2 linked regions of the Thiorhodovibrio winogradskyi genome follow. The protein of the gene in region 1 interacts with the protein of each later gene in a pairwise test. Links are inferred from orthologs where the notes say so. Each region holds a gene or a part of one and is shown on either strand. Other genes may lie near its edges. The genes, in order: Thiowin_RS18300 and grxD.

What was found.
Region 2: the proteins of Thiowin_RS18300 (region 1) and grxD interact in binary tests that used the Escherichia coli proteins (3 or more experiments, as listed by UniProt). The link is inferred for Thiorhodovibrio winogradskyi from one-to-one orthologs.

The regions. Positions count from the first base shown.
Region 1 is NZ_CP121472.1:3,996,557-4,008,332, forward strand. Bases 5,648-8,331 are described here. They hold Thiowin_RS18300 (BolA family protein), read right to left. Parts: upstream 7,271-8,331; coding sequence 7,025-7,270; downstream 5,648-7,024. Other genes in these bases: Thiowin_RS18290 (NAD(+) synthase), read left to right, coding at 5,648-6,457; Thiowin_RS18295 (Uma2 family endonuclease), read left to right, coding at 6,480-6,956; Thiowin_RS18305 (homoserine dehydrogenase), read right to left, coding at 7,539-8,331. Outside these bases: Thiowin_RS18275 (tRNA(Met) cytidine acetyltransferase TmcA), read left to right, coding at 1-1,305; Thiowin_RS18280 (AAA family ATPase), read left to right, coding at 1,451-3,232; Thiowin_RS18285 (sensor histidine kinase), read left to right, coding at 3,322-4,275; more of Thiowin_RS18290, read left to right, coding at 4,355-5,647; more of Thiowin_RS18305, read right to left, coding at 8,332-8,855; alaC (alanine transaminase), read right to left, coding at 8,913-10,130; dtd (D-aminoacyl-tRNA deacylase), read right to left, coding at 10,343-10,780; pip (prolyl aminopeptidase), read right to left, coding at 10,777-11,730; Thiowin_RS18325 (hypothetical protein), read right to left, coding at 11,747-11,776. UniProt on the Escherichia coli protein: Involved in cell resistance against acid stress.
Region 2 is NZ_CP121472.1:3,081,021-3,089,413, forward strand. What follows is about bases 127-2,918. They hold grxD (Grx4 family monothiol glutaredoxin), read right to left. Parts: upstream 1,793-2,918; coding sequence 1,460-1,792; downstream 127-1,459. Other genes in these bases: Thiowin_RS13960 (hypothetical protein), read left to right, coding at 295-741; rnt (ribonuclease T), read left to right, coding at 763-1,392; Thiowin_RS13975 (ATP-binding domain-containing protein), read right to left, coding at 1,881-2,099; Thiowin_RS25330 (exodeoxyribonuclease V subunit gamma), read right to left, coding at 2,096-2,515; hisI (phosphoribosyl-AMP cyclohydrolase), read right to left, coding at 2,544-2,918. Also shown: more of hisI, read right to left, coding at 2,919-2,966; 23S rRNA (uracil(1939)-C(5))-methyltransferase RlmD, read right to left, coding at 3,027-4,370; cysteine synthase CysM, read right to left, coding at 4,444-5,334; Thiowin_RS13995 (bifunctional acetate--CoA ligase family protein/GNAT family N-acetyltransferase), read right to left, coding at 5,343-8,021; Thiowin_RS14000 (histone deacetylase family protein), read left to right, coding at 8,084-8,393. UniProt on the Escherichia coli protein: Monothiol glutaredoxin involved in the biogenesis of iron-sulfur clusters.

The sequences.
Region 1 (11,776 bases):
CCGCGCATCGTTTTTGCCACCACCACCCAGGGTTACGAAGGCACCGGGCGCGGCTTCGCGCTGCGCTTCTTTCCCCTGCTTGACCAGCGCAAGCCTGGCTGGCGCCATCTCGAACTCAAGCAGCCTGTGCGCTTCGCCGCCGGCGACCCGCTCGAAGCCTTGATTGACCGGCTCCTGCTGCTGGATGCCGAACCGGCCACGGATGAGCAGATCAAGGCCAGCGCGGACCAGCCGCCACATATCGAATGGATTGATCGCCGGCAATTGAGCCGGCAGGAAGAACGCCTGCGCCAAGTCTTTGGCCTGCTGCTGCTCGCGCACTATCAGACCCGCCCGAGCGATCTGCGCCAGCTGCTTGACGGGCCGAATCTGGGTCTGACCATTCTCAGACGCGGCGACAGCCTGCTCGCCACCGCCCTGGTTGCCAAGGAAGGCGGGTTCGATGACAGCTTAAGCGCCGCCATCTTCGCCGGCGAGCGCCGCCCCCGCGGCCATCTGCTGCCTCAAACCCTGTCGGCGCACGCTGGGTTGGCAGACGCACCGCGACTGAAATACGCGCGTATTGTGCGCATCGCCGTGCATCCGGCGGCACAGCGTCAGGGTCATGGCCGCGCGCTGCTCCAGGCGCTGATCCATCAGGCTGCCACCGATGGGTTGGATCTGATTGGCGCCAGCTTCGGAGCCACCCCGGAGCTGCTGGCTTTCTGGCGCGCCAGCGGCTTTACTCCGGTGCAGCTTGGCAGCCATCGCAATGCCGCCACCGGCGCCCATGCCGCCGTGGTCTTGCGAGCACTCAGCCAGCCGGGACGGGAACTCCTCGCGCAAGCCCGCGCCCAATTCCGCGAGCGCCTGCCACGCCTGCTCCCCGGTCGCCTGCGTGATCTGAAACCCGACCTGGTTGTCGAACTGCTGCGCGCGAGCAGCAGCGACCCGCCCGATCTGGCACACAAAGCCCGCCTTCCGGCTCAGCTACCGGGTCTGCAGCCGGCTCAGATCCCAGCTCAGATCCCAGCTCAGATCAGGGCAGAACTCCGCGGCTTCGCCCACCACCAGCGCAGCCTTGAGGCCGCGCTGCCGGCACTGGTCCAACTCGCCCCCGATCCCTTTTCCCAAGCGCTTGCGCAAGGTCAGCTTGGCCAGAACCAGGCCGAGGGCTTCATCGCCGTGGTGCTCCAGCAACTGCCACCGGAAGGGGTGGCGCCGCACCTCGGCCATTCCGGGCGCGCCGCCGTGATCAAACAACTGCGCCAAACCACCGTCGTTCTTCTCGAGGTGCTTTGCGGTGTAATATGGGAGCAGCAATAGCATCCCAGCCCTGGCGAAGGCTCGCCCACCCTCGGGTGCGATGGGCCTGATATCACCCTCCTGAGTCGCATGGCAGGAACCGATCATGATCTTGAATCCAAAGTCATCCCCCACGGGCTTACGCCCAGGAGCTCTCACAAAGCTCTTGCTTAGCTTCTGCCTGATGGTCATCACGGCTCACATTGCCGCCGAGCCCGACACCCAAAGCGCACCGCCCCAGGAGCGGCCCGCCACACCGGCCGATGGAGCGACCAACCCGGATGGGCAGTCAGCGCGGGAAGACGACAGGCCAGCAGAAAGCGACACCCTCATCTCCGATCCACTGCTCGGCGAAGGCCAACGGGGCCCAAGCGCCAATGAACTGCGCTCCCTTGAAGCCCTCGACCGCGCCCTGGCCAGCAAGGAGGAACAGGTTGGCGAAGTTCAACGGCAACTGATCGCCGCCGAGGACAGCGTGACCCAACAGGAACTGAGCGAGCGCCTGCGCAAGCTCAAGGACGAGCTCGGGGAGCAACGCCGCCAATTCGAGAAATTCGCCGTCAATATCGACCTGCGCCCTTTTATCGAGGAGGAAGAAAAGCCCTTCAACTGGCAGGATGAACTGAGCAAGCTGCTCAAACCCATCATTGCCGAGTTGGAAAACGCCACCAAGGAATCACGCGCCATTGGCGAATTGCGCGCGCAGATGAATGAGGTCGAGGAGCGCAAGAGGCTCGCCGCCGAGGCAAGCACCCGCCTCAAACAATTGCTGGCGCAAAATCCAAGCCCAGCCCTGCAAGAACGCCTGCAGGAACGTCTGGACAACTGGCAACGGATCGCCACCGACAGTAGCAACAACTATGCGGCCCTGGAGTTGCAACTCAACAACCGCCTGGCGCAACGCCAGTCGGTGCTGGAGGAAACCACCGGCTACGCCAAGCGCTTCTTCCGCACCCGGGGGCTGAATCTGGTCATGGCCATCGCCGCCTTCGCGCTGGTGTTCCTGGGCGTGCGCTGGCTCGCCAATGCACTGCGGCGCCTGTCGCCGGCGGCGGACAACCGCTTCAGCACCCGCCTGACCACCCTGTTGCTGCATGCCTTCAGCGTGCTCGGCGGCCTGATCGCCATGCTGCTGGTGTTCAACATGGCCGGCGACTGGTTCATGCTCGGCATTATTCTGATCTTCCTGATCGGCATCGGTTGGGCCAGTATCAACACCCTGCCGAGCCAGATCGAGACAGTCAAACTCATTTTGAACATCGGCCCGGTGCGCGAGGGCGAACGCCTGGTTTTCAACGGCCTGCCCTATCGCGTAGAGTCCCTGGCCTTCACCGCCCGGCTGGTCAACCCGCTGCTTGACGGCGGCCTCCAGCAGATGCCAGTCAAACATCTGGTCGGCCACATCTCCCGCCCGCCCGGCGAGCAGGAGCCATGGTTTCCAACCGAACAGGGCGATTGGGTCGAGCTGGCCGATGGTCGCCTCGGCCAGGTCATCCACCAAAGCCCCGCCAACGTGATTGTGCAAGAACCCGGCGGTGCCGAGGTGCGCTACCCCACCGATGGCTTTGTCGCGCTCAATCCGCGCAAGCTCTCACAGGGATTCCGCGTCGTCAGTCGTTTTGGCATCGATTACCGCCATCAGGCAATCGCCACCACCGAGGTGCCAAAGCGCCTGCTCGAAGCCCTGGATAAGGAACTTCCCACGGCACTGGACAATGCCTTCGGCCAAGGAAAGGCCAAGCAGGTCATCAAGGCCATCAATGTCCTCTTCGCCCAGGCCAGCGGCGCTTCCCTGGACTATCTGATTCACCTCGACCTCGGCGGCGAGGCAGCCTCCATGACACCCATCATCCAGGCCAGCATTCAGCGCATTCTGGTCAATGCCTGCAACAGCCAGGGCTGGGAAATTCCTTTAACGCATCTTGGTATACATCAATATCCGTCTTAGAGCAGACTGGCTCAGCGGCCCAAAACCTTCAGGTTTCGCGCCAGTGGTAACCTGAGCCAAGCCATCAACTTTATGACATTTCGCCAAGAATGAAAGAAATCGAAATCACTCGCCCGCTGCAGCTGGACAGGTCGCAGATTGTTGCCCTGGATACGCATTCATTTTTGAACATCCTGAATGTGCTAAATCTGGAACTCTCCAACATTGCCGAGTTGTGCTCAATGGAGAATGTCCTTCAGAACCATATCGACCGCCTGTTCGTCCTGGCCAATGAGATGTCGAATCCGGATACAGCCTATGTGCGTATTGCCGGGCTTGATCAGGACATGGCGGCAATTGAGCAGCAAATCAATGAGCACCTTAGCACCCAGCCGGTGTTGCGTGATTCGGCGAGAGTGCGCGATGCGCTGGAGAGTTTGGATTCGATTTTTTTGGTACTGCGCAAGCGTATTGCCGATCTTAAGGCACGTATTGACGAACTTACCAGCTGGCGAGAGTTTGACATTGCGCGGGTGCTCGAGGATTTTCAGGCGGTCTTTGGTGCGATCGAGAAAAACAGCAAAGGGCGTTTTCGTTTCACCAATAATATCGCCGCGCAGGAGTCGCGGGATTATTACCTCGACTTTAAAATCCACAGCAGCGAGGATCCACTGATCCGCATGCCGGCGGCGCTCATCGATGTGGCACGAGATCTGCTAGCCAATGCACGCAAATACACAAGCCCAGGAGGTCGCATCAATGCAGGCATCTGGAGCGATGACAGCCAACTTTGCATTAGCGTGGAGGATTCTGGCCGGGGTATACCCGAAGATGAAATCGAGTTCGTGATCGATTACGGTCACCGGGCGTCCAATGTACAGGATCGCCGCACCATGGGCGGCGGCTTGGGATTAACCAAGGCCTATTTCATTTGCACCCAACTTGGCGGGCGGTTTTGGATTCGCTCCGAGCTTGGCCGTGGTACACGAATTAGGATAATAATTCCAAAAACAGCCGATACAATCCACGACTGCCCCGGCGATGCCGCCACCGAAACTAGCTGAGCTTGCAGCTGCAAGGCCAAATTTCACGCACAAGGCCCCAAGACATCGCGGTGACAGCCGCGCCACCGGAATCTGGCGGATGACCGAAGCAAAGACACCCTGCCCCGCCGCGGGCAATTTTTTCAACCTCTACCACCAGGGGCTGGTGCGGGTGGCCGTCTGCGTGCCCGAGGTGATCGTGGCCGATCCCGTTGCCAACGCCCGCGCCAGCTTGCGCCTTGCCCGGCAGGCCGCGCATCAGGGCGCCTTGGTGGCCCTCTTCCCCGAGCTGGGACTCTCGGCCTACAGCAATGAGGATCTGTTCCAGCAGCAGGCGCTCTTGGACGCCAGCCTGGCAGCGCTGGAGGACGTGCGCGCGGCCAGCCGCGACCTTGCCACCCTGCTGGCGGTCGGCTTGCCGCTGGCGGTGGATGGGCGATTGTTCAACACGGCCGTGCTGGTGCACCAGGGCCGACTGCTGGGCGCGGTGCCCAAGAGTTTCTTGCCCAATTTTCGTGAATTCTACGAAAAGCGCCAGTTCAGCCCGGCGCGCGAGGCACTGAGCCGAGAGATCCGGCTGCTCGGCGAGACGGTCCCTTTCGGCAATGATTTGTTGTTCGAGGCGCGCGACCTGCCCGGCTGCGTGCTGCACTTGGAGCTGTGCGAGGATCTGTGGACGCCCATCCCACCCAGCACCCATGCCGCCCTGGCCGGCGCCACCCTGCTGCTGAACCTGTCCGCCAGCAACATCACCATCGGCAAGGCGGCCGAGCGCAATGCCCTGTGCGCGGCCCAATCCAGCAAATGCCTGGCCGCTTACCTCTACTCCGCCGCCGGACCCGGAGAGTCGAGCACGGATCTTGCCTGGGACGGCCAAGCGGTGATTTACGAAAACGGCCAACTCTTGGCTGAGTCCGAACGCTTCGCGCCCGGCGAGCAGATGATTCTGGCTGATATTGATTTGGATTTGCTCATTGCCGAGCGCCGCCGACGCACCAGCTTTGCCGACGCCGCCGCAACTGAGGTCGAGCGCCTGCGCGGGCTGCGACGGATTGGTTTCACGCCTGAGTTGCCAGGCGGCGATCTCGGTCTCAAGCGCCGCATCGAGCGCTTTCCATTCGTACCGGCGGACAGCCGCGCGCGCGATGCGGATTGTTACGAGACTTACAACATTCAGGTGCAGGCACTCACCAAGCGGCTGACGGCCGCCGGCATCGAGCAACTGGTGATCGGCGTCTCGGGCGGGCTGGATTCGACCCAGGCGCTGCTGGTGGCCGCGCGCACCATGGACCGACTCGGTCTGCCGCGCACCCATGTGCTGGCCTACACCCTGCCCGGCTTCGCCACCAGTGAGGCGACCCGCGCCAACGCTTGGGCGCTGATGCGGGCGCTGGGCGTCACCGCGGCGGAAATCGACATCCGCCCCTCCTGCCTGCAAATGCTACAAGATATTGGCCATCCTTTTGCCAATGGACAGCCGGTGCATGATGTAACTTTCGAGAACGTACAGGCCGGGGAGCGCAGCTCGCATTTGTTCCGGCTGGCCAACCATCACCGGGCATTGGTGTTGGGCACCGGCGACCTGTCGGAGATCGCCCTTGGCTGGTCCACCTATGGCGTGGGTGACCAGATGTCGCATTACAATGTGAACGCCTCGGTCAGCAAGACGCTGATTCAGTACCTGATCCGCTGGCTGATCGCGGGCGATCAATTCGATGATGCCACCAAGGCCGTCTTGCTGCGCATTCTGCAGACGGAAATCTCACCCGAGCTGGTGCCGCCCGATGCGCAGGGGCATATTCAGCGCAGCGAGGACATCATCGGGCCCTATGAGCTGCAGGACTTCAACCTCTATTACATCAGCCGCTATGGCCTGCGCCCAAGCAAGGTGGCCTTTCTCGCTTGGCATGCCTGGCATGATCGCAACCGCGAGCCCTGGCCGGAGGGCATGAGCGCCGAGGAAAGGCATCAGTATGATCTGAGCAGCATTCGCCGCTGGCTCGAGGTCTTTGTCCGGCGCTTTTTCGGCAGCAGTCAGTTCAAACGCAGCTGCATGCCCAATGGGCCAAAAGTCAGCTCGGGCGGTTCACTCTCACCACGCGGAGACTGGCGCGCGCCAAGCGACGCGGTGGCGGAAGTGTGGCTTGATGATTTACGACAGCAGATCCCAGAGTCGCCAGCGCTGGGTTCGCACCAAAGCTGACAGTCTACTGGAGGGAGAGAGTATGGACTGGTCCTCGGTCATCGCTGATCCCGTTTTGGCGGAACTTCCATTCAAGGTTGAACTCAACGAATGGGGCAAGATTGAGATGAGTCCAGCGACGAATTCTCACAGTCTGTTACAGACGGCCATTCTGTTCCTGCTCAGGCAACATTTGCCAACGGGCAAAGCCTTTGTCGAGTGCAGTATTCAGACAACCAAGAACGTGAAAGTAGCCGATGTAGTATGGTGTTCGCGCGAGTTCTTCATGGCTCACGGCGTGACGACGCCCTATGCACGCGCACCGGAAATCGTCATTGAAGTTGCCTCGCCAAGTAACCGCCTCAGCGAATTGCGCGACAAAATGTTTCTGTATTTCGCGCAGGGAGCTGACGAGGTGTGGATTTGCGCCGAGACAGGAGAGATGACCTTCCATGGTGGCCATGGCGAGTTGCCCTATTCAGGGCGATGCCCAGCATTCCCCAAAAGTGTCGAGATCTAAATCCGATGGGATAGGGATTCTCATGAGATAGAAGTTCTCATGAGTTTGAGTTTTGGGCCTTACCCGGATTACAACCGATGCTCGGCGGCTGACTGCGCCGGGGTCAGGGTTTTGATGGACAGCGCATGCAATTCGCCGCTGGCGATTTGCTCGCGCACGCTGTCCATGACCAGGCGTTGTTTTTTTATGGGTGTGAGTCCCTCGAATGCCTTGCTCACGACAATGGCGTCGAAGTGACTGCCATCGCCACTGACTTGCACCTCTGCGTCGGGCAGGCCAGCGCGGATGAGTTGGGTCACGGCTTCTGTTTCCATCGGGGCTCCTTGCGAGTTGTGCCTTGCGGTTTGTCATTGGTCCGCGGACAAGATGCGGCCAGGCTGGCTCTTGTCCAAGGCCAGCAATTCCAAATTTCGTTTTCCAACCCCCGGTTGTTGACCCGGTGATCAGTAGACACGCCATCTTGGCGCGTCATGAAGCGGCTGGAAGCCGCTTCTACACCAGATGAAACACCCGAATTTGGAATTGCTGGTCCAAGTTGGCATCCTTCGCGGTGAGCCCAAAGCCGGGATCAAGCTTCCGGGATCACCCTTCCAGGGATTCCATGCGAATGCGCACCACGGCGCCCTGGACCGCCTCAAGTGCCTCGATACGAGCAATGGCGCGGTTCATGTCACCCTCCTTGATGCGATGGGTGAGCATGATCAGGGGCACATGGGTATCGCCCGCGCCCGGTTCTTTCTGCTTGATCGCCTCGATGCTAATGCCTTCCTCGCCCAAAATGCCCGCGATTCCGGCCATGACGCCGGGTCGGTCGAGCGCGAGCAGACGCAGGTAATAGGCTGTCTCTATCGCGTCCATTGGCAACACCGGGGTGTCGCTCAGCTCGTCGGGCTGGAAGGCGAGATGCGGTACCCTGTTGGTCGGGTCCGTGGTCAGGGCGCGGGTGATATCCACCACGTCGGCCACCACGGCGGAGGCGGTTGGCAGGGCGCCAGCGCCGGCGCCGTAGTATAGGGTGGGGCCGACAGCATCGCACTTGACCAGCACGGCGTTCATGACGCCATCGACATTGGCGATGAGTCGGCGGTGCGGGATGAGCGTGGGATGCACCCGCAGTTCAATACCGGCGGCGGCGCGGCGGGCAATGCCAAGGTGCTTGATGCGATAGCCGAGTTCGGCGGCATAGGCGACATCCTGGGGCTCGATGCGGGAGATGCCTTCGGTGAAGGTCTTATCGAATTGCAGCGGGATGCCAAAGGCGAGCGAGCCGAGAATGGTCAGCTTGTGCGCGGCATCCGTTCCTTCGACATCGAAGCTTGGGTCCGCCTCGGCATAGCCAAGCTGTTGCGCCTCCGCCAACACCTCGGCAAAGGCACGACCCTTGTCGCGCATTTCGGTCAGGATAAAATTGCCGGTGCCGTTGATGATGCCAGCGATCCACTCGACATGGTTGGCGGCCAGACCCTCGCGGAGCGCCTTGATGATGGGCACGCCACCCGCCACGGCGGCCTCGAACGCCACAGTGACACCCTTGGCCTGGGCGGCGGCGAAAATCTCGTTGCCATGCAGGGCAATTAGCGCCTTGTTGGCGGTGACCACATGCTTGCCGTTCGCGATGGCCTTGAGCACCAGTTCGCGCGCCGGCGAGTAGCCGCCGATCAGCTCGATGACGATATCGATCTCTGGGTCATCGACCACGGCAAAGGCATCGTCGGAGATTGTGTCGATGCGCTCGAGTCCCTGGATACGGCTCGGGTCATATTCGCGCGCCGCCGCGTGGGCGATGCGAATCTCGCGGCCCGCGCGGCGGGCGATTTCCTCGGCATTGCCGGTCAGCACGGTGACGGTGCCGCCGCCGACCGTGCCCAAGCCCAAGAGTCCGATCTTCACGGGCTCCATAGTGCGTCCTCCAGAATCTTGCAGAATGTTATGGTGTTAGAGCCACAGGTCGCGCACTCATGCCGCTGTCGCGGCTAAGCCATTCCGCGCATCCTCGCGCATCATGTGTTTGATACCTTTCACCGCCTGGCGAGTGCGGTGTTCGTTCTCGATCAGCGCGAAGCGCACATGATCGTCGCCATAGTCGCCGAAGCCGATTCCCGGCGAGACGGCCACTTTCGCTTCCCGCAACAGCCTTTTGGCGAACTCCAGCGAACCCATGGCACGATAGGCCTCGGGAATGCGCGCCCAGACGAACATGGTCGCGCGTGGCTTCTCGACCGGCCAGCCGGCGGCGTCCAACCCCTCGCAGAGCACATCGCGCCGGCGCTGGTATTGGTCACAAATATCAGCCACACAGTCCTGCGAAGACTCAAGCGCGTGAATGGCAGCAACCTGAATGGGCGTGAAGGTGCCGTAGTCCAGGTAGGACTTGATGCGCGCCAGGGCCGCGACCATGGTCGGATTGCCACACATGAAGCCAATGCGCCAACCCGGCATGTTGTAGCTTTTTGACATGGAGAAAAACTCCACGGCATAGTCGATGGCGCCCGGCACCTGCAAAATGGAGGGCGCCTTGTAACCGTCGAAAACGATGTCGGCATAGGCCAGATCGTGCACCACCCAGATGCCGTGCTCGCGCGCGATATCGATGACCTTCTCGAAGAACTCCAACTCCACGCACTGGGCGGTGGGATTACCGGGAAAATTCAGCACCAGCATCTTCGGCCGCGGCCAGGAGTCAAGGATGGCACGCTGGAGTTCCTCGAAAAAATCCACCTCGGGCGTGAGCTTGACGTGGCGGACATCGGCTCCGGCGATAATGAAGCCATAGGGATGGATGGGATAGGCCGGGTTGGGCACCAGCACGGTGTCGCCCGCCGCCATGGTGGCCATGGCCAGATGGGCGAGCCCTTCCTTACTGCCGATGGTGACTATGGCCTGGCTTTCAGGGTCGAGGCTGACAGCATGGCGGTCTTGGTACCAGCGGCAAATGGCGCGGCGCAGGCGCGGGATACCGCGCGAGACCGAATAGCGATGGGTATCGCGGCGCTGGGCGACCTCGACCAGCTTATCGACAATGTGCTGGGGCGTGGGCTGATCGGGATTGCCCATGCCAAAATCAATGATGTCCTCGCCGCGCGCTCGCGCCGCTGCCTTCAACTCATTGACAATGTTGAAAACATAGGGCGGAAGCCGCTCAATGCGGCTGAAATTGGGCTGGGGCGCGAGCACGGATGTTCCTCTCAAGAGTTGGCAAGGTAAACCTTGCAGTGTAGCGTGCCGCGCGGCGGATTCCTATCGCTCAACACGACGGTAGCTGGTCTGAACGCGAGCCCGGGCGCGATCCCTTCCAAGGCCTGATCACAGCCGGGATTGCGCTCAAGCCATCATTGGGACGCAACCAGATAACAAACATCACCAGGCAGATACCAACAGAAAGCACCTCAGGACTCGAGCCAGAAGGTCACGGGGCCATCGTTGGTCAAACTCACCTGCATGTCGGCGCCGAATCGTCCGCTTGCCACCGGCCGATGCGCCTGGTGCGCGCATTCGAGCAGATGGGCAAACAGCCGCTGACCAAGCTCGGGCGCGGCAGCGCTAGTGAAACTCGCTCGTGTGCCCTTGCGGGTATCGGCCGCCAGGGTGAACTGAGGCACCAACAGCAGTCCGCCGCCAGTGTCGCGCAGGCTAAGATTCATGCGCCCGGTGTTGTCGGGGAAGACGCGGTAGCCGAGCAGGCGCCCGAGCAACCGTTCGGCGCGGGCTGCGTTATCCTCGGGCTGCACGGCAACCAGCACCAGCAGGCCCTGGTCGATGGCACCAACCGACTCCCCAGCCACATCAACCCGTGCCTGGGTGACGCGCTGGAGCAGGCCTATCATGCCAGCTGTTGGGCAAAGCCATCGGTCGCGGCGATGAGTTCGCGCGCGATGCCGGGCTCGAAGGCGGCGTGACCGGCGTCGGGAATAATCTTGAGTGCCGCCTCGGGCCAGGCCTGGTGCAACTCCCAGGCAGAGGCCAGCGGGCAGATGGCGTCGTAGCGACCGTGCACGATAACACCAGGAATGCCACGCACGGCATCAATGTCCCGGAGTAGTTGATGCGGCTGCAGAAAGGCGTTGTGCAAAAAGTAGTGACATTCGATCCTCGCCAGGGCCAGCGCAAAGGCATCGGCGGCGAAACTGTCGCGCAACTCGCGATCCGGCAACAGAGTGGCGCAGCGGCCCTCCCACAGCGACCAGGCACGCGCCGCCCGGGTCTGTTCATCGCCGGGCGGCCCGAAAAGTCGCTCGGCATAGGCGCGTAGCAGGTCACCCTGCTCTTCCGGCGGAATCGGGGCAAGATAATCCTGCCAGTAGTCGGGAAACAGACGGCTCGCACCCTGCTGATAGAACCAGTGAATTTCCTCGGGGCGGCAGAGAAAAATCCCGCGTAACACCAAGGCTGCCACGGTCTGGGGATGCTGCTCGGCATAGGCCAGGGCCAGGGTCGACCCCCAGGAGCCACCAAAGACCAGCCAATGATCGATGCCTAGGTGTGCCCGCAAAATTTCGATATCCGCCACCAGGTTCCAGGTGGTATTGAAATCAACACTGCCATGCGGCCGTGAGCGTCCGCAGCCACGTTGATCGAACAAAATGATTCGGTAGCGCGCGGGATCGAAGAATCTCCGATGCGATGGGCTGCACCCCGCACCCGGTCCGCCATGCAGAAACAACGCCGGATATCCCTCAGGATTACCGCACTGCTCGACATGGAGTTCATGACCATCGCCAACCTCGACGAACTCGGTCGCGTAGGGTTCGATCACGGGGTAAAGGCTATCTTGCATCGCCAACTCCCTCGGCTCAGTCCGATTGAATCGCGTCCGATTGAAT
Region 2 (8,393 bases), 920 kb from region 1 along the record:
GGGTCAACAAGTTGCCTAAGCGCCCATGCACAGGTGGATGTCACCCTTGGCGAGGCTCCAACCCGGCAAAAATAGCGGAATACCCGCGTGCTGTAAACGCGCACCGCCGCCAAAGGCATTTGACCACCGCGACCGGGCAGTCCCAGCCATACCTGCTAAGATGCGAGCAGAGGACCGCGACCGCGGCAACACCCAATTAACTAGCACCCCATGGATTTCAGACGACCGATGTATAGATCTCGCCCTCGACCACAGGCCATAGCACTCCCACGACCAAACGCGACATTGCCAAACATGGCACTGCCGCTCATCCTTGGCCTGCTCGGTTTTGCATCCATCTCGGATGCCGAGAAGCCACCCGCGCCAACGCGCCTGACACTTGTGTGCGTCGAGCAACCCGCGCGACAGGTCACCTTCGACGGGGAAGGTCAGGTCAAGTACACAGAAATCGCGCCTGAGCACCAAGATCCCGTCACCCTGACCCTGATCAAGATTGCCCCCGGCGAGGATTACGAGATCGAGCCCGCGCGCATTGAAAGCAGCGCGGACTGGCTCAATCGCACCCGGGCTCTGTGGTCACGCGGAAACCAGGTTGCTGCCGACAACGGTCGCCTGCGCATTGATCTGGTCAAGAACCGACTCTTTATCACCGAGGCCAAGACCGACGGCAACGCGGATTTTCGCCGTTTTGATTGCGAAGATGTCGCCACCGATTCGCCAGATAGCCACGGGAGTGAGTAGCGCCAGTCGCGGCCCGCACCCATGGACTCCGAACACCAGGATCAAAGCCCAATCGCCCACCGCTTTCGCGGTTTTTTACCCGTGGTGGTCGATGTGGAAACCGCCGGCTTCGACCACCAACGCCATGCCCTGCTTGAGATCGCGGCCATCATCATCCAGATGAATGACCAAGGTTGGCTTGAGCCCGGGCCAACCATCGCCTGCCATGTGCTGCCCTTTCACAATGCCGAACTCGATCCGCGGGCACTTGCCTTTAATAAGATCGATCCCTATCACCCCTTTCGCGACGCTGTCGCCGAGAGCGACGCACTGAAGCAGATCTTGAATCCGGTGCGCAAGGCCGTCAGGACCAATGCCTGCAACCGCGCCATTTTAGTCGGCCACAACGCACATTTCGACCTTGGCTTCCTGAAAGCCGCCGTCGAGCGCACCGGATTCAAGCGCAATCCGTTTCATGCCTTCAGCGTTTTCGACACTGTTTCCTTGGCGGGGCTTGCCTACGGCCAGACGGTTCTCGCCAAGGCGGCCCGCGCCGCCGGACTTGACTGGGACGACAGCGAGGCCCACTCGGCCATCTACGACGCCGAGCAAACTGCCCGATTATTTTGCCGCATTCTCAACCAATGCCACGAACGTGGCTTGCCCCTATAAACACAGGCGAGCAAGCCAAGCCCCCTTCGCGGCCGCTTCCGGCGCCTGCTTGAAGACAGCGCGTTGATCAGCCGGCCTCGGGCTGTTTGGCCGCCGCTGCTTCCATCATCGACTTGAGCTCGCCGGACTGATGCAGCTCGAGGGTGATATCACAACCGCCGATGAGTTCACCATCGACGTATATCTGCGGGAAGGTCGGCCAATCCGCGTAGCGCGGCAGATGTTCGAAAATATCCGGGTCCTGCAGCACGTTGACGAAAGCAAAAGGCACACCGCAATCAGAGAGCGCCTGAGCCGCGCGCATGGAAAAGCCACATTGTGGAAATTGTGGCGTTCCCTTCATGTAGATCACCACCGGATTACCCTTCACCTGCTGATCGATTCGTTCTAGCACATCCATCCCGAGCACCTCGTTGCAATGAATAACGGGGTCAGAGGTCGGGCCAACTGTTCGATGAATCAAGCCACGTGATTTTGGTTGCGCAACATCATGACCGCCAAAGCGCGTCAAAAAGTCCCGTGGTCCGCTCGACTCGGCGCGCGCAGGCCGAGGCAATGTCGCTTGGCTCAGCCATGATAGCGACCTGCTGTTTGCCCCTGGTGATGCCGGTGTAGAGCAATTCACGGGTAAGCATTGGGCTGTCGTTTTCTGGCATGACGAGCAGGTCGCTATCGAATTCGCTACCCTGGCTTTTGTGAATGGTCATGGCGAAGACGGTCTCGTGTGCTGGAAGGCGGGCCGGCAGCAGGCGACGCACGCCCTCGGGGGTTCGCAGCCAGAAACCCAGCGCGCCCCACGCGCGACCGCGGCACGCAGAGGTTGCAGGCTCATGCGGCCTCCGTGTGGCCGGTTGCGAACAAGCCCGTTACGCACAGCCAGTTGCTGCGACAGCCTGCGCGCCATGCCTTGGTTGGGCACCACGATGAGGTCCGGCTCGAAAGGATCGCCGCGGGCCGCTCTGTCACCGGGAGTCAATTTCCCGGCCAGTTCCCCAGCAAGCGCATCGACAAGCGTCTCGACAAGCGTCTCGAGTCGATTGGAATGGATTACCTGAAGCATTGGCTCAGTCTGTGCCCGTGGCATGCATGACTCGATTGACAGGCAAGGACCTACCTGAGGCATTGTTCGCGCGACTGTCGTTGACACTGCGTCACTGAGGGTAAACCTCTTTGGGATCAAACACCTGCTCACCCAGGTCGATCAGGCGGTTCTGTTCGATCTTGCGGAAGAAACAACTGCGTTTTCCCGTGTGGCAAGCCGCCCCGCCAATCTGCTCGACCTTAAGCAGCAGGGCGTCGCCATCGCAGTCCAGATAGATGCCCCGGACCTTCTGCAGATGACCGCTTTCCTCGCCCTTGTGCCAGAGTTTCTGGCGCGAGCGGCTCCAGTAAACCGCCTCGCCCAACTCGAGTGTCTTGGCCAGCGACTCCTGGTTCATGTTGGCCACCATCAGAACCTCCCCGCTGTCGGCATCCTGGGCAATGGCGGTGATCAACCCCTTCCCTTTGGCAAAATCCAGGGCGTTTTCGAGTTCGCCGCTTAACAACTTGGCTTGACTCTCTGGTTCAGGCATTGCATGACACTCGCATTGTGATTGAGGAAGTCTCGCGCCCGGCATCCCGCGGCCGAGCACTCAGCGCTCGAACACGGCCATGGACTCAACATGGGCTGTATGCGGAAACATATCCATGACGCCGGCGGCCAGCGGACGGAAGCCGTGACGCTCGCTCAGATACCCGGCATCGCGCGCGAGCGTGCCGGGATAACAAGACACATAGACTAAACGGCGAATACCAGTCGCGACCAGTGCGTCAAGTACCTGCAAGGCGCCGCTGCGGGGTGGATCAATGAGCGCGAGATCAAACCTCTGCCGCATCCAGGCCCAGTGTCCAGTCAAATCCTGATCCGAAGAGTCACTGTAAAGATCGGCCTGCTCGAAGCGCACGCGGCTGTCATCGAGCCCATTGCGCCGGGCATTGGCCCGCGCCCGCCCGACCAGGCCTCCATCCCCTTCAACACCCAACACAAAGGCACAACGACGCGCGATGGGCAGGGTAAAATTGCCAAGCCCACAAAACAAGTCCAACACCCGATCATCCAGACCGGGATCGAGTTGTTCGAGCGCGCGCGCGACCATCAGGCGGTTGAGTTCCAGATTGACCTGGGTGAAATCATTGGGCTCGAAGGCCAGAGTGACATCCTCGGCGGGCAAGGCGTAGGTCAGTCCCACCTGCTGGCCTGGCAGGGGTTCCACGCTGTCAAGACCGCCGGGCTGGAGATAGACATGCAGGCCAGTACGGGCACCGAAGGCTTGCAGCAGGTCAATATCAGCCAGCGTCGGCGGCTCGAGCACACGAAAGACCAGCACAACAGGATCATCGCCTTGCGCCATCTCGACCTGGGCGACCTGCTCGCGAATGCTGAGCTGTCCAATGAGCTCGGCCAGCTCTGTCAGACGCCCGCCAACAGCCGGGTGCAGCACCTCGCAGCGACTCAGATCAGCAATGAAAGACGAGCCGCGCTCCCGAAAGCCGACCAGCACCCGCCCTTTTTTCGCCACATAGCGCACACCCAGTCGGGCCTTGCGCCTGTAGCCCCAATGCCCGGCCACCAGCGGCGGCAACCAGGTTTCGGGCCGCACCTTGCCGATGCGCTGCAAGACCTCGGCAAGGATGTCCTGCTTCATGCCAATCTGCGCCACCGGGGCCAGATGCTGCAGCGCGCAGCCGCCGCAGAGGCCAAAGTGAGGACAGCGCGGCGTGACGCGATCGGCGGCGGCGCTGAGCACCTCGACAACCTCGGCCTCATCGTAGCGGCGCTGACGGCGCGTCAGGCGCAGCCGCACCCGCTCACCAGCGAGAGCACCGGCGACGAACACGGCTTTTCCGTCGACATGAGTCACACCACGACCATCGTGACTCAAACCAGTGATTTCGGCTTCGAAGGGCTCTCGCGGTAGCGGTTTTTTCTTGCTCAAATCTCTGGCTTCGCTTGGATGTTTCGGTTGTTTGCCCGCCTCAGGGGCAGGGTCGCGCGGACTCCGACCGCCATCAGGCCGGAAAAACGCCGGTGGAGAGGTAGCGATCACCACGATCACAGATAATGACCACAATCACGGCATCCCGCTGCTCGCGCGCGAGCTTGAGCGCCGCGGCGACCGCGCCACCCGAGGAGATGCCGGCAAAGATGCCCTCCTCCGCCGCCAGCCGACGCGTGGTTTCCTCGGCCTCGGTCTGGGAGACATCAAGAATTCGGTCAACACCGGCGGGGTCGTAGATCTTGGGCAGGTAGTCCGCCGGCCAGCGCCGGATGCCGGGGATGCTGGAGCCATCTTCTGGCTGCACGCCAACAATGCACACCTTCGGGTTGCGCTGCTTGAGGTAACGGCTGACGCCCATGATGGTGCCCGTGGTCCCCATGGCGCTGACGAAGTGGGTCACCCTGCCCTGGGTGTCGCGCCAAATCTCGGGGCCCGTGGTCTCGTAATGCGCCTCGGGATTATCCGGATTGGAGAACTGATCCAGTCGCACGCCCTCCCCGCCCGCTTCCAGCGCGCGCGCCAGATCAATGGCTGCCTCCATGCTGCCTTCCCGGGGCGTGAGGCGAATCTCGGCGCCAAAGGCGGCCATGGACTGGCGCCGCTCGACGCTCATGTTCTCGGGCATGATCAGCAGCATGCGATAGCCTTTAATGGCAGCCGCCATGGCCAGTGCAATGCCGGTATTACCGCTGGTGGCCTCGATCAGGGTATCGCCAGGTTTGATGCGGCCGCGATGCTCGGCGCGCTGAATCATGTTCAGTGCGGCGCGGTCCTTCACCGAGCCGGCGGGATTTTGGCCCTCCAGCTTGGCGAGGATGCGATTGCTGGTCTCCCCCGGCAGCCGTTGCAGACGCACCAATGGGGTGTTGCCGATGAGGGATTCGATGCTTGGGTCGTTCATTGCCACTCCTACAACACCTTCGACACCTGCTTGACGCTGGGGTCGAGCCTGTCGCTTTCGATGCTAAACCCGAGCGATTTGACCAGCGCCAGCATGCGGGTGTTGGCCGAGAGCACCTCCCCGTCCATGATGCGCAGGCCCTTGGCGCGGGCGTTACTCATCAGCGAGCGCATTAGGCGCGCGCCGATGCCGCGATTGCGCCAAGCATCTGATACCACAATGGCGAACTCGCAGGTATCGCCACCCGGGCGGGACATATAGCGCGCCACCCCAACCTCGACCTCCTGGCCCTGATCCACCACCACACCGATCAGTGCCATCTCGCGGTCATAGTCGATTTGGGTAAAGCGCACCAGCATCTCGGGCGTCAGCTCCTTGATGGCCTGCATGAAGCGGAAATACTTGGTCTGCTCCGAGAGGCCGCGCACAAAGTCCTGCTCCATCTGCGCGTCCTCGGGGCGGATGGGGCGGATGGTGAGATCCGTGCCATCCGGCAGGGGCACGCGCTCGATCAAGTGCTGGGGATAGGGGTGAATGGCCATGTGCCCGTAGACTGGCATCTGCGGCGGACGGTAGGTGACCTGAATGCGCGCATCCACCGCGATGACGTCCAGATCATTGCCAATCAGTGGGTTGATTTCCAGCTCGATCACCTCGGCCAGCTCGCACACCATCTCGGAGACGCGCTGCAGGATGCGCGCCAACGCCTGGCGGTTCATCGGCGGCATGTTGCCGAAAGCCCCCATTAGGCGCGCCACCCGAGTGTGCTCGACCATGGTCTGGATGATGAAGGCATTGAGCGGCGGCAGGCCCAGCGCGCGATCAGCGAGCACGTCGGTGTCGGTGCCGCCAGCGCCGAAGCTGATCACAGGTCCAAAGATGGGATCGCGCGCCACCCGCACCATGAGTTCGCGCGCGGCGCGGGTGGGGATCATGTGCTCGACCGTCACCCCTTCGATCTTGGCCTCGGGGCGCAGGCTGCGCGCGCGCTCGGTCAGCTCGATGTAGGCACGGCGCACGCTCTGGGCGTCGGTGAGGTTCAGGCGCACGCCATCGACATCGGACTTGTAGCGAATGTCCGGCGAGTTAATTTTCATCACCACCGGGAAGGACAGCGCCTCGGCGGCAATCAGCGCTTCGTTTGGCGAGCGCGCCAGCACCGTCTGGGTGGTGGGGATGCGAAAGGCGGCCAGAATCGCCTTGGCCTCGATGGTACCGAGCGTCTTGCGCCCCTCGGCCATCACGCCTTCGATGATCAGACGCGCGCCCTCGACATCGGGCATGAGTTGCTGGGACAGCGGCCCGGGGGATTGCATTAGGAGCTTTTGGTTGCGCTGCTGGCGGCCGAGGAAAGACAGCGCCTCAGCGGCGGCCTCGGGCAGGTCATAGTGCGGCAGACCGTGTTCGGAGAAGAGCGCATGCGCCTCGGCCACCCGGGTCGCGCCCATCCAACAGGCCAGCACCGGCTTGCGCGTCTTGGCGGCAGCCTCAATCACCTCGCGCGCCACCGCGGTTGGGTCAACGCTGGCCACGGGCGCAAGAATCGCCAGCACACCATCGACATTGGCATCGGCCAAGCAGGCGCGCAAGGCCCCGCCATAGCGTGCTGCGGGGGCATCGCCAATGACATCAATAGGATTGCCATGCGACCAGTGCTCGGGCAGCAGTTTTTCCAGCTCGGCGCGGGTCTCATCGCTCAAGGTCGCCAGGCTCAGTCCCAACTCCACCGCGCGGTCCGCCGCCAGCACGCCCGGCCCGCCGCCATTGGTGACAATGGCGATGCGATGGCCGCTGATGCGCCGCCCGGCGCCGAACACCTGGGCGGCGGCGAAGAGTTGATCGAGCGTGTCGACCTGCACCGCCCCACCGCGCTCCATCACCGCGCGAAATACCTCGGTTGAGCCCACCCAGGCACCAGTATGCGACTTGGCCGCGCGCGAGCCTGCCGGATGGCGCCCGGTCTTGACCACCACCACGGGTTTGAGCCGCGCGGCCGCGCGCAGCCCGCTCATGAAGCGGCGCGCATCACGAATGCCCTCGACATAGAGCAAAATGCTGTGGGTTTGGGCATCGAGCGCCAGGTAATCGAGCACATCGCCAAAGTCCACATCCGCCGCCGCGCCCAGGGACACCACCGCCGAGTAGCCAATGCGCCGCGGTCCAGCCCAATCGAGCATGGCGGTGCAGACCGCACCTGACTGGGACACCAGGGCGACGTGGCCGGGCAGCGCCTGCTCATGGCCAAAGGTGGCGTTCAGCCCGTGCGATGGGCGCATCACCCCCAGGCAATTTGGCCCCAGCACCCGCACCCGATTGCGCCGCGCGGCTTCCACCAGCTTCTCCTGCAAGGCGGCGCCGCGCTCGCCGCGCTCGGCAAAACCAGCCGAATGCACCACGGCGGCACGCACCCCGGCCTCGCCGCATTGATCAAGAATCCCGGCCACCTTCTCCGCCGGGGTGGCGATCAGCGCCAACTCGACATGTTTATCGAGCGCCGCCAGATTGGGATAACAGCGTTCGCCCCCTACCTGTTCATATTTGGGATTAATCGGATAGCATCCGCTCTTGAAGCCGCCGGCAAGCAGATTGCGAAACACCATGCCAGCAACCGAGCCCTCGCGGTCGCTGGCGCCAAAGACGGCCACGGCACTGGGCACGAATAATTGATCGACATCTGATAGGCGCATGGATAAGGTGCCCTCTTGGACCTGGACGCAGGTCGTTAGTTAGTGGATAAATGACCCACCCAATGAATCTAGCCTACATCTCCCATCCCGACTGCCTGGATCACCGCATGGGCGCGCACCATGTGGAAGTACCCGAGCGCCTGCACGCGATCACCGACCGGCTGATCGCCTCCGGCATTGAAATGCTGCTGACCCATTATGACGCGCCACTCGCCGAGCGCGAAGCCCTGCTGCGGGTGCATGATGCCGAGTACGTCGAAATGATTTTCGCCAACGCGCCCACCGCAAGCGATGTGCTTACCTGGGTCGATGGCGATACCGCCATGAGCGCCGGCACCCTGAAGGCCGCCCTGCGCGCCGCCGGAGCCGCCA